DNA from 2 places in the Campylobacter pinnipediorum subsp. pinnipediorum genome. Region 1 is predicted to be linked to the other one. Evidence: riboswitches for the same ligand, from Rfam matches in the RefSeq annotation. Region 1 holds a riboswitch; the other holds the start of a gene.
What was found. Region 1 has a riboswitch for thiamine pyrophosphate ahead of CPIN17260_RS05255 (ABC transporter permease). Riboswitches for the same ligand answer to the same signal wherever they lie in the genome.
Positions count from the first base shown of each region.

Region 2: it holds a riboswitch for thiamine pyrophosphate, as region 1 does, so the genes downstream of both, thiS (sulfur carrier protein ThiS) here and CPIN17260_RS05255 (ABC transporter permease) in region 1, are expected to answer to the same signal.

Region 1 is NZ_CP012546.1:1,005,511-1,011,474, forward strand. It holds gene CPIN17260_RS05235 (DNA polymerase III subunit gamma/tau) at 1-93, shown strand, start outside; gene CPIN17260_RS05240 (hypothetical protein) at 96-464, opposite strand; gene CPIN17260_RS05245 (phosphatidylserine decarboxylase) at 466-1,284, opposite strand; gene CPIN17260_RS05250 (metallophosphoesterase) at 1,274-2,386, opposite strand; TPP riboswitch at 2,502-2,593, shown strand; gene CPIN17260_RS05255 (ABC transporter permease) at 2,706-3,377, shown strand; gene CPIN17260_RS05260 (ABC transporter substrate-binding protein) at 3,395-4,354, shown strand; gene CPIN17260_RS05265 (ABC transporter ATP-binding protein) at 4,358-5,089, shown strand; gene CPIN17260_RS05270 (TonB-dependent receptor domain-containing protein) at 5,559-5,964, opposite strand, start outside.
Region 2 is NZ_CP012546.1:1,120,475-1,126,438, forward strand. It holds gene CPIN17260_RS05840 (thiamine phosphate synthase) at 1-347, opposite strand, end outside; gene thiH (2-iminoacetate synthase ThiH) at 340-1,491, opposite strand; gene CPIN17260_RS05850 (thiazole synthase) at 1,496-2,260, opposite strand; gene thiF (sulfur carrier protein ThiS adenylyltransferase ThiF) at 2,263-2,853, opposite strand; gene thiS (sulfur carrier protein ThiS) at 2,857-3,051, opposite strand; TPP riboswitch at 3,077-3,177, opposite strand; gene CPIN17260_RS05865 (tetrahydrodipicolinate N-succinyltransferase N-terminal domain-containing protein) at 3,440-4,627, shown strand; gene CPIN17260_RS05870 (type 1 glutamine amidotransferase family protein) at 4,658-5,140, shown strand; gene CPIN17260_RS05875 (hypothetical protein) at 5,651-5,875, opposite strand; gene fliS (flagellar export chaperone FliS) at 5,868-5,964, opposite strand, start outside.

The DNA.
Region 1 (5,964 bases):
ACCAAAGAAGAGCTTGAAAGAAATAGACAAGAAAATCTCATTAGAGAAGCAAAAAGGCTATTTGGTGAGCCGGAAATTTCAAAAATACAATAAAATCAAAAAAATAACTTTATACAAATAATAGTCGCTATAATGCCGATAAAAAAGCTTATAGCGCTATAGGTTATGAGTTGATTTTTGTGTATTCTTTTTGTTTTTTCCATCTGCTTTTCGTGATGTTTTTTTACCCCTTCAAATGTTAGATTCATTATCTTTTCATTTGTTTTTGTTAGTTTTTCTGTAAACTCCTTAACTTGTTCGTTATTTATGTATTGCATAGTTTTTATAGTAGTTTCGGCTAATTTTTCATAGTCATTTGACTCCTGCCAAATCTCAACTAAGTCATTGTTTTCTATAGCTTGTTTTAGCTTTATAGCATCATCTTGCAACTCATTATTTTGTAAAGAAACTACTTCATTGCTCATATTATTCTCCTAACAAAGATATTTTACCTATGCTTTGAGTAAATTTTACCTTTTGCAACTCGCTAAGATTGTATTTTATCAAACCCTTAGGGCTAATTATTACTATGGTAGAACCAAGCTCAAAATTTCCTATCTTATCGCCTTTTTTGATAAACAAATTATCATATTCATATACATTTACATCATTTGCTTTTGCATTTGTTTTTATCCTACTATCAAAGACAAAATTCATCTTTCCGACATTTAAAGCACCTACAAATACAAGCCAAATTTTACCTATATTTTCTATCTCACATTCAAGTATCACGCGTTCATTTTTTGTATAAAGACTGCTTATTTTTTTTAGTTTGCTTATAGCTACACTATATAATCTACCTGGCACATATATAGCTTTTTTTACCTTTATATCAAACGGTGAATGATAATGGTGATAATCACTCGGACTAAGATAAAGATTTAAAAAGTCATACCCTTTTTGCATATCATCATCACTTATAGCATTCCAAAGCAACTCACTTACACTATATCCCATTCCTTTTACGCTAAATGCAAGATTGGCTACGCTACTACCACAACTAAGACAAGTGCCATCACAAGGGCTTATAAATGAGCTTTTATCACTATCAATATCTCTTGGCTTTATAAACTCTCTTGTAAAAAGCTTATTTAAGCTCTCATAAGTGTCAGGATTCCAAAACTCACTCATATCTATCTTAAAATAACTTACATACCATCTATTTATCATTTTTTGAATGACTTTTGGAAATTTACAACCAAAAATCGCACCAAATAAATTTGAAATCATCTTATCAAGCATTATTATCTCCATATAAATTTAATATAGCTATCTCACTTTGTGCCAAAATCCTAACAGGTGGACCCCAAAAACCGGCACCAGAGCTAACATATATCTGCATTTTATCATTATGTTGATAAAGACCATATAAATAAGGCTGTTGCAATAGCACAAGAAGTCCAAAAGGAAAAATTTGTCCAGCGTGTGTATGTCCACTTAGTACAAGGTCTACATCTTTATGCATATACTCGACAAATTTTGGCTGATGAGCTAGCAACACAACCGGTTTATCATCATTTACGCCAGACAATGTTTGTTTTAAATCAGGCTTTAGATAATCAAATCTATATCCACTAACGTCATAAACACCACATACATTTATATCATCTAACTCTATACAATCATTTCTTAACACATTAACTCCAAGGGTTTCTATCTTTGCTAAAATCGCATCTACCCCATGATAATACTCGTGATTTCCCGGCACATAAAACACACCGTATTTACTCTTTATGTCTTTTAATGGGTCTAAAAAATCCCCTATTTCATCGGCTTTCATATCCACCAAATCCCCAGATATAGCAACGATATCGGGCTTTGTTTTGTTTATATCATTTACCATACCTGCTAAAAACTCTTTTTGCAAAAAAGTGCCTATATGTATATCTGTTATAAGGGCTATTTTTATATCTTTTTTTAGATTTTTTATCTTGATATTTTTCTCTTTTATCTTAGGTGGCATTATGGCTGAAAATAGACCTTTTAGAAAAAAACTAATAAACAATATAACAAATGTTATATCAAAACAAATTTTTATAAACTCTCTTCTTGAGCTAATAAATTTTTGCTTATTTAAGATAATTAAGCCTAAATGATACAAAATGCTTATAGCAAACAAAAACCAAGAAAATGCCAAAAAAGTCGCACTAAATATATAAAAAGATGAGTTAAAAAACAGATATCTTAACTGAATTATAAACAAAACTTCAAGGATGCAAACAAGTATAAAAAAGATTCTCACACTAAAAATATGATTTTTTAAAAAAGCTATCTTTGAAACAAAAAATTTATAAGAATAAAAGTTCATAAAGCACATAGCTATAATAAAAATAAGTGTAAAAAACATTTAAATCCTTTTATGAGTTAAAATTATTTGAATTATTATACAAAACAATTAACCAAAAATATCTTTATATCCAATAAGGTGTTTTAAATTTAGATTAAAACAGTATAATATTGCTTTTAGTTCATTGGGGTGCTTTTATGGCTGAGATCATACCCGTATAACCTGATTTGGATAATGCCAACGTAGGAAAAAGATAGATTTCATTTTAGCACTTACATTGACAGTTTAAAGGTTAGTGTTGAAACAGAAATTTAAAAACTTATTTAATTTTTTATATAGATATAGCATTATATGGCTTGTCTTGCTTATATGGCAAATAATGGCGAGTTTAGCGATCATACCTGAGTTTTTATTGCCCTCCCCCTACTCTGTCATCAAGGCTTTTATAGATGATTTTAGCCTTATAATGTATCACACAAAATACACCCTACTTGAAACATTTATAGGCATAAGCATAGCTATAGTTTTGGCATTTTTACTATCCATACTAATGGATACATTTAAAATTTGCTATGATATCTTATATCCGCCTATCATAATCACACAAACCATACCAACCATAGCAATAGCCCCGCTTTTGATAATATGGCTTGGATATCATATGACACCAAAGATAGTGCTTATAGTGCTTACTGGATTTTTTCCTATACTTATAGCTTTGATAGATGGATATAGGTCGGTGGATAAAGATAGCTTGACACTTTTAAAAAGTATGGGTGCTACAAAGTGGCAAACATATCGCCACGCAAAACTTCCAGCAAGTTTAGGGTATTTTTTCGCTGGACTTAGGGTATCAATATCTTATGCTTTGATATCAGCTGTGGTATCTGAGTGGCTTGGTGGTTTTTATGGGCTTGGGGTATATATGACAAGGGTGAGAAAGGCATTTGCGCTTGATAAAATGTTTGCAATTATCTTTTTTGTATCTATACTAAGTTTGGTTTTGATGGCGATTATAAACTACATACATAAAAAAGTAGTTAAATACTAAAACAAAGGAAAAACAAAATGAAAAAAAAGATATTTTTTATACTATCTATGTTGCTATTTGTAGGGCTTAATGCTAATGATGATATAAAAAAACTAACTATCGTTCTAGACTGGGTTCCAAACACAAATCACACAGGTCTTTTTGTCGCAAAAGACAAAGGGTATTTTAAAGATGAAGGCGTTGATGTGGATATAGTTCAGCCATCAGAAGATAGCTCATCAACGATAGTTGGATATGGTAGAGCAGAACTTGGGGTTTATTTTCAGCCAAATATGGTAAAAAGACTTCTTAAAAAAACTCCTATAACAGCAGTAGCAGCTATACTTCAACACAACACAGGTGGTATACTAAGCTTACAAGAAAGCAACATACTATCTCCAAAAGATATGACAGGTAAAAAATACTCAACTTGGCAAGACCCGATAGATGACGCAACCATAAAATACATAGTAAATAAAGATGGTGGCAACTGGGATAAAATAAGCCTAATACCGGGCGAATCAACAGACGCTACAACAGCTTTAAGACTTAAAATGTTTGACGCGATACTTGTTTATAAGGGCTGGGACTACATATACTCTAAGGTAAAAAATGTAAAAACAAATTTTTTCTTACTTAAAGACTATGCAAAAGAGTTTGATTACTATGCTCCTGTTATCATAGCAAACAATGATTTTTTAAAAAATAGTCCGGAGATCGCCAAAAAAGCTCTAAAAGCTATCAAAAAAGGCTATGAATTTGCTGCTAAAAACCCAGAACAAGCAGCTGAGGTTTTGATACAAAATGCACCAGAAGGCGACGCTAATCTTATCAGAGAGAGTCAAAAATTTGTATCAACACAATACATAGCTGATGCGAAATCTTGGGGCATAATAGACCCAAAAAGATGGAATGCATTTTATGAATGGCTATACAATCAAAAGCTTATAAAAGAGCCTTTGACAGACCAAGGCTTTACAAATGAGTTTTTAAAGTAAGCTATGAAACTAAGACTAAAAAACATATCACATTCATTTGGCGATACACATATCTTAAAGGATATAAATTTTCATATAAATAAAAATGAGATAGTAAGTATCATAGGACCAAGTGGATGTGGTAAAAGCACTATATTTAACATAGCAGCAGGACTTATCACCCCAAGCTTTGGACAAGTCTTGCTTGATAATGAAGATATAACTGGTAAAAGTGGAAATGTAGGCTATATGCTACAAAAAGACCTACTTTTGCCATTTAAAACAGTCCTTGAAAATGTAGCCCTACCTCAGATAATAAAAGGCAAAAGCAAGCAAGAAGCCTATAATAAGGCTATGGTGTATTTTAAGGAATTTGGCCTTGATGGTATGCAAAATGAATATCCAAAAATGCTATCAGGTGGCATGAGACAAAGAGCGGCTTTGCTTAGGACTTATCTTTTTGAAAAAGACCTTATACTACTAGATGAGCCATTTTCAGCACTAGACGCAATGACAAAAGAGAACATCCACAGCTGGTATCTTGATGTAGTAAGAGATATGAAGCTAACCACACTTTTTATAACTCACGATATAGAAGAGGCTATACTATTATCAGATAGGATTTACATACTAGACAAAAAGCCGGCAAGCTTATCACAAGAGATACTCGTGCCGCTTTTAAGACCAAGAGATGCATTAAGCGATGATGTCGTAAAGATAAAAAGAGAGATAAAAAAGAGATATTTTAGTGTATAGAAATGGCTTGTTTTGATAAAAACAATACACCATAATATCGCTATATAATTTGTTTTAAAATTTAAGTCTGTATAGTTTATGATGTATCAAGTGCAAATAAGCATGATTTAAAAGAATTCTAGAGTGTTTTATAATGATACACCGCTAATACTACACCAAACAAGTTAAATGCAAATATACTTAAAATCCACTATATCCAACATGGTTATAAACAAGACTAAAATATAAATGAAATTTATAGAGATTTTAAAGCTGTAGGCTACTCTTGCAGTAAAGTACAATAGAACAAAATAAAATTTGTTTTAATGCAAGGGTATGTTTGTTAAATATTATTTAAAAGTGATATTTAGTAGATAAAACATAACACAAAAACAAAGAGATGCTTTAAGTGATGATGTTGTAAAGATAAAAAGAGAGATATTTTAGTGTGTAAAAGACCAAGAAAATCTTGGTCTTTATTTTTTATTGACTAGTATGTAAACTCAAAATCAAGTTTGAAATTTCTTCCTGGTGCGTTAAATCTATTTATACCAAGACTATCTGTTTTTCTAACCATATTCATAGTTCCAAAAGATCTGATAGATCTAGCTGAGTCCCAAGTGATGTATTTTTCATCCGTGATATTATAAGCACCAAGTCTAAATGTAAGATTTTTCTTAGGTCTTACATAGGCTATCATATCCAAGATATTGTATTTATTACTTAGCCAGTGAGCCGATGAGTCTGTAACTAATTTTCCATTTATATAATCCCTTGCATCTGCTGGAGAACTTGGTTTTTCATTTTTCCAAAACATATTATATGTTTCATTTGGTTTTTTAGCTTTCACACTTGTAAGATAAAAGTCCACTCCAAAAGTATCATTTGGAGCTGTA
Region 2 (5,964 bases), 110 kb from region 1:
CCATATTTTTGAACCTCCAAAAGCTCATCAATAGAATGGATAGAAACACCAACTTTTTTAAATTTATCTATAATATCTATATTTTTTTTAAAATCATAAAAAGAAAAGTGAATATTTTGTATATTTAAATCCAAAGCAATCCTAAAATTTGTATGAGCTATAAGTTTTGTTTTATATTTTTTTAAAATATCCAAAATCTCTTTTGAAAGTTTTTTATACAAAACATCATCCAAATCCTTCTCTCTAAGCAATATAAAATCTGGTTTTTTTGTTTCAAGCACAAACTTTACATCATCTAAAAAATCATCACTTAAATGGCGATTTGTTACATAGATGAGTTCAAACATAGATATGATTACTCATTACAGGTTGAAGTCCTAAGCTACAAATATCATCATATATAGTTTTGACATCTCTATCATCGCTTATTTCAAACTGCTCATCGCCCTTTTTTGCTTTATCAGAGTGAGTTCCTACTCCTACACTAACACCTGCTGAAATTTTACTAGCAGCCACTCCAACAACACCATCTCTAAACTTAGCACTCTCTCTTGTTGATATGGTTATATTTGAAAAAGGTAAAAATATACGATAAGCACATATAACTTGGAATAAATTCTTTTCATCAACATCTTTTGGATTTATATTGCTATTGTTTATAATTGGTCTTAGTCTTGGACAAGATATGGCTATTTCTGCATGTGGGTATTTTTGCTGTATAAAATAAGCATGAAGCGCTGTGCTTAAAGCATCTTTTCTAAAATCATCAAGTCCGAGCAAAGCTGCAAACCCAACACTTCTCATTCCTCCCATCAAAGCTCTTTCTTGAGCATTAAACCTATATGGAAATACTCTTTTTTGACCGCCTATATGAACCTCACTATATCTTTTTGTACTATAAGTTTCTTGAAAAACGATAACATAATCAACACCACAAGAGTGCAAAAAAGCATATTCATCTGAGTTTAGCGGATAAATTTCAACACCAACATTACTAAATAATTTACTAGCCTCTTTACAAACTTCTCCTATATAAGCAAGATCGCTTTTTTTACTATTTTCGCCAGTAAGTATCAAGATATCTTTAAGCCCACTTTTTGCTATATTTTCAAGCTCTTCTTTAGCTTCTTGTAGCTTTAACTTAACCCTTGAAATTTTATTTGCCGAAGCAAAACCACAATATGTGCAGTTACTATCGCAGGTGTTTGATATATAAAGCGGAGTAAAAAACTCAATACTATTTCCAAAATATTTTCTAGTTTCACTTCTTGCTTTTAAAGCCATATCTTCCAAAAAATCCCTAGCAACAGGACTTAAAAGAGCCATAAGCCCATCAATACTTAGCCTATCCTCACTCAAAGCCTCAATAACATCATTTTTTGTATATTTTTCATAATCATAACTATCTCTATAATACAAAACGCGATCTAAAATATCGCTATTTATCTGTTGCATTCCTTGCATATATGTCATATGATCTATAAATTTCATATCACTATCCTAAAAATCCAGTAAGTGGCGAGCTAGCTCTTGCTAAATCACTAACACCACCGAGCTTAGACAAATAAGCAAGTCTTCCAGCCTCTATAGCCATACCAAAGGCTTTTGCCATTTTTGATATATCTCCAGCACTTGAAATAGCTGTATTTGCCATAACAGCAGCACAACCCATTTGCATAGCTTCACATGCTTGAGATGGAGTGCCTATACCAGCATCTACTATGATAGGAAGAGAAATTTCATCTATCAAAATTTGTATAAATTCTTTTGTTAAAAGTCCTTTATTTGTGCCTATTGGAGCACCAAGTGGCATTATACAGGCCGCACCGGCATTTAAAAGCTCCCTTGCTACATTCAAATCAGGATACATATAAGGCATAACGACAAAGCCTAATTTTGCAAGTTCTTCTGTGGCTTTTATAGTTTCATAATTATCAGGAAGTAAGTATTTGCTATCTTTTATACACTCTATCTTTATAAAATTTCCACATCCCATCTCTCTGGCAAGTTTTGCTATCCTAACAGCCTCATTTGCATTTCTTGCACCAGATGTATTTGGAATGATAGTTATACCCTTTGGTATATAATCAAGTATATTATCGCTACCGCCATCATCAACTCTTCTTAAAGCAAGTGTTACCATTTGAGCTTTTGCTTCATTTATCGCAGCATTTAACAAACCCAAAGAAAACTTACCAGAGCCAAGAATAAATCTAGATTTAAACTCATACTCTCCTATTTTTAAAATATCATCATTCACTTTTATCCCCTTTCAAGTGATAACTTTAGTATCAAATTAGCCATGTTTGCGGCACATATACTAACCCTAGGACTCATAACACCAATACTTATATCACTAACTCCATCGCCACAAAGATAAAAATTTTCATTTATCTTTTTTGTTTTTATATCACAGTCCAAGCCTGACATTCCACTACTAGCGATAATTATTGATTTTTTGAAATTTAACAATACATAATTTGTCAAAAATGCCTTTTGCGAAGCATCATCAAATGCTTCACAAACAATATCAAATCCGCTTAAAATTTCTTTTGCATTTTCTTGTGTTATCTTTGTATAAATATCATTGACATTAACATCATCAATTTGGGTTAAAACACTTTTTAAAGCCTTAACTTTTGGCATACCAAGGTGATGTTTAAAATAATATTGTCGATTTAAATTGCTTTGCTCAACACTATCAAAATCAACAATGCTAAGGTTTTTAAGCCCTGAACGAACAAGCATAACAGCCAAATTTGAGCCTATACCACCGGCACCGCAAATTATTATTTTTTGTTTGTTTAGTGCCTCTAAAACACCTTTTACATTTCTTTTATAAATCTCGCTCATATCTCAACCACCGCCCACAAAACATACTACTTCAACCTTGTCATTTTCATTAAATTTAGTATCAAATTTATCTTTTGGCAAAATTTCGCCGTTTAACTCAACAACAACCCTATCTTTATTTATTTTTCTATTAAGAAGATACTCATCAACACTCTTGTTTAAAAAATCATCTTCTATTTTTCCATTGATAACTAACATTTTTGCTCTTTTTAGATTATTTGTATCAGCAGATGAGAGATCTTCCTACGGTGGCATTATCCACTTCAGGTTTTAAGGGTTTAAGGTAAAAACCTATTCTCAGCCTAAGCTCCCCTGATACTTTGTGTAATTATACAAAGTTTTTTATTAATTCAAACATCTATTGTTTAAATTTATTTTGTTTTATAATCATATTTTATTATTTAAAAATATATTATAAATATAGCTGTTAAAAAATAAAAATTTCAACCACTTAACCTTTAAATATACAATGTTTTATCTTAATTATATAACAACAAAAAAATATAATTTTTCAAACAAATATATTATTTTATAATATTTATTTTGATAGACTAAATAAAAATATAATTTAATTTTTGGAGAGATAATGCTAGAAAATATATCAGAAAATTTTACACAACTATGTAAAAATATGCAAAACTCAGATGGCTATAAAGACCCTATAGCATTTTCAATAGCAAGAATAACACGTGGTAAGATTGACAAAAATGCTATATTGTCAGCTGATTATTCTGTTGTAAATTTTAAAGAAAACTTACTATCAGCAGCGGCTATACTTTTGGCATTTAAACAATCAGGAGTAAGTCTTGATTTTAGCAAAAGCGAACTTGTGCTTGATTTTACAAAAGATGTAGTTAAGAAGGCTTGGGAAATTTTTAGTGTTTTTGAAAACGAGATACAAAAACACAAAAATGTTCAAGTTATAAAAGCTGTATTTAATGCAATAAATAAAGATGAAAACTCTGATAAGTTTAGAGCTGTTTTTATATTTGAAGATAAAAAACCCCAAAGTGTTGAGGTTGTATATCTTAAACTATACCTGCTTAGCCTAAACAAAGCCCCACTTAGATCGCTTTGTCTTGATGGTGCTTTTGGTGTGTTAAAAAATGTAGCTTGGGACATAAATAACAAGCCAATAGAGCTTGAATGGCTTAGAGAAAACGAAATAGAGCTTAAAATGAATGGAACATACCCAACTATACTAAGTGTTGATAAATTTCCAAGATATCTAAATCATATCATACCATCAGATAACACAAGAATACTAGAAACATCAAAGGTAAGAATGGGTGCTAGTTTACATCCAGGAACAACTATAATGCCAGGTGCAGCATATGTGAACTTTAATGCTGGGACAACCGGAAGCGTTATGGTTGAAGGTAGAGTTAGTAGCTCTGTTGTTGTCGGCGAAGGAAGCGATGTAGGTGGCGGGGCATCTATACTTGGTGTTCTTAGCGGAACAAATGGAAATCCTGTAAGCATAGGTAAAAACTGCTTGCTTGGTGCAAACTCAGTAACAGGAATACCTTTTGGAGATAGATGTATAATAGATGCTGGAATTGCTATCTTAGAAGGAACAAAGATATTTATAAGCGAAAAAGATAGAAAACTACTTGGCGATGTAAATCCTGATTTTAAATTTGATAAAGATACTTATAAGGGTCTTGAACTAGCTGGATTAAACGGTCTTCATTTTAGACAAAATAGCCAAACCGGACAGATAGTAGCTAGTATATCAAAAAGAGCAATAAAACTAAACGAGGATTTACACTAAAATAATTTAAATGGCTTAAAAAGGTAAAAGATGAATGTCGCTATTGTTATGTATGATAAGATGAATTTACTTAGTTTTTCAAATGTGCTTAGTTTTTTGCACTCTTTTGATGATATAAATATCAAAACTTGTGCTTTCAAGCAAGAGATAAAAGATGAATTTGGAGTGAGAATACATCCTGATGTATATGCAGAAAGTATATATGGAGCTGACGTCATCATAATACCAGATGGAATTGGAGCCCTTACACTTCGCTATGATGAGATTTTTTTATCTTGGATAAAATCAGCTTCTAAGACAAAGCTAAAAATAGGACTAAACTTAGGAACACTGATACTTGCCGGTGCTGGTTTTTTACAAAACAAAGAAGCCAGCATAAGGGGTGGATACAAAAATGCATTAAGTGAGTATTGTAAAGTAAGTGATTTAAAAGCCTTGCAAAGCGAAGATATAATAAGTGCTAGCGAATGGGCGGATGAGATAAAAGATAAGCTATACGAAATTTTTAAATAATTTTTAGTTGTATTAGATAAAACTATGTTTATTTTTAGCAATTTCAACTTATAAATTTATTTTATATACTTCTAATCGTTTTTTTATATATTAATACTTGTATGATTTTCTTACAATATTTATAAAATTCTTCATTTTTAAATCATACTTTTATAAATTATAAAAAAATTATTATCACATAAAAAGCCTATTTTTTTGTGGTGTTAAGTATCAAAATATACTTTGGATTTTGATTTTTTAACAAGTAATAATAGAAAAAAGTCCAAATATCAAAAACCACCAAACGACAAAGAAATTATCAAATCTTATTTTAATTCATTTGTATTAGTAGTATTTTAAAGACTATCACATATCTTTAAAAGAAGGATTAATAACTTAGTTAAAATCAAATACTAAATCCTTAATCCAAACAAAGGCATTCACTAGTATTCACTTTTTAAGACATAAATTGCAAATTATATATTTTTGAAGATTTTAAGTTTAAGCGAGTAACTACTCAATGTCATAATTTTATTTCGTATATCGTTTAACATTTTGAAGTTTTTTTATCTCGCCCTCTAATGAAATTTGCTCTTGTTTAAAAATTTCACGAACCTCTAAAATAAGACTAGAAGCTTCATTTAACTCATCTAAGTTTTTAAAGTTATCTTTATCAAACTCAGATATAAGTTTTATCAAAGTATCTATGTCTTTATTTAAAAATGAAATTTTAAAACTCTTGAGCCAATCATTCATCGCTTGTAACCTCTCTCCAAGCCTCATTTAGTTGTTTAACAACATTTGTTATCTCATTTAAAATTTCAACATCATTTTTTATATTAGCC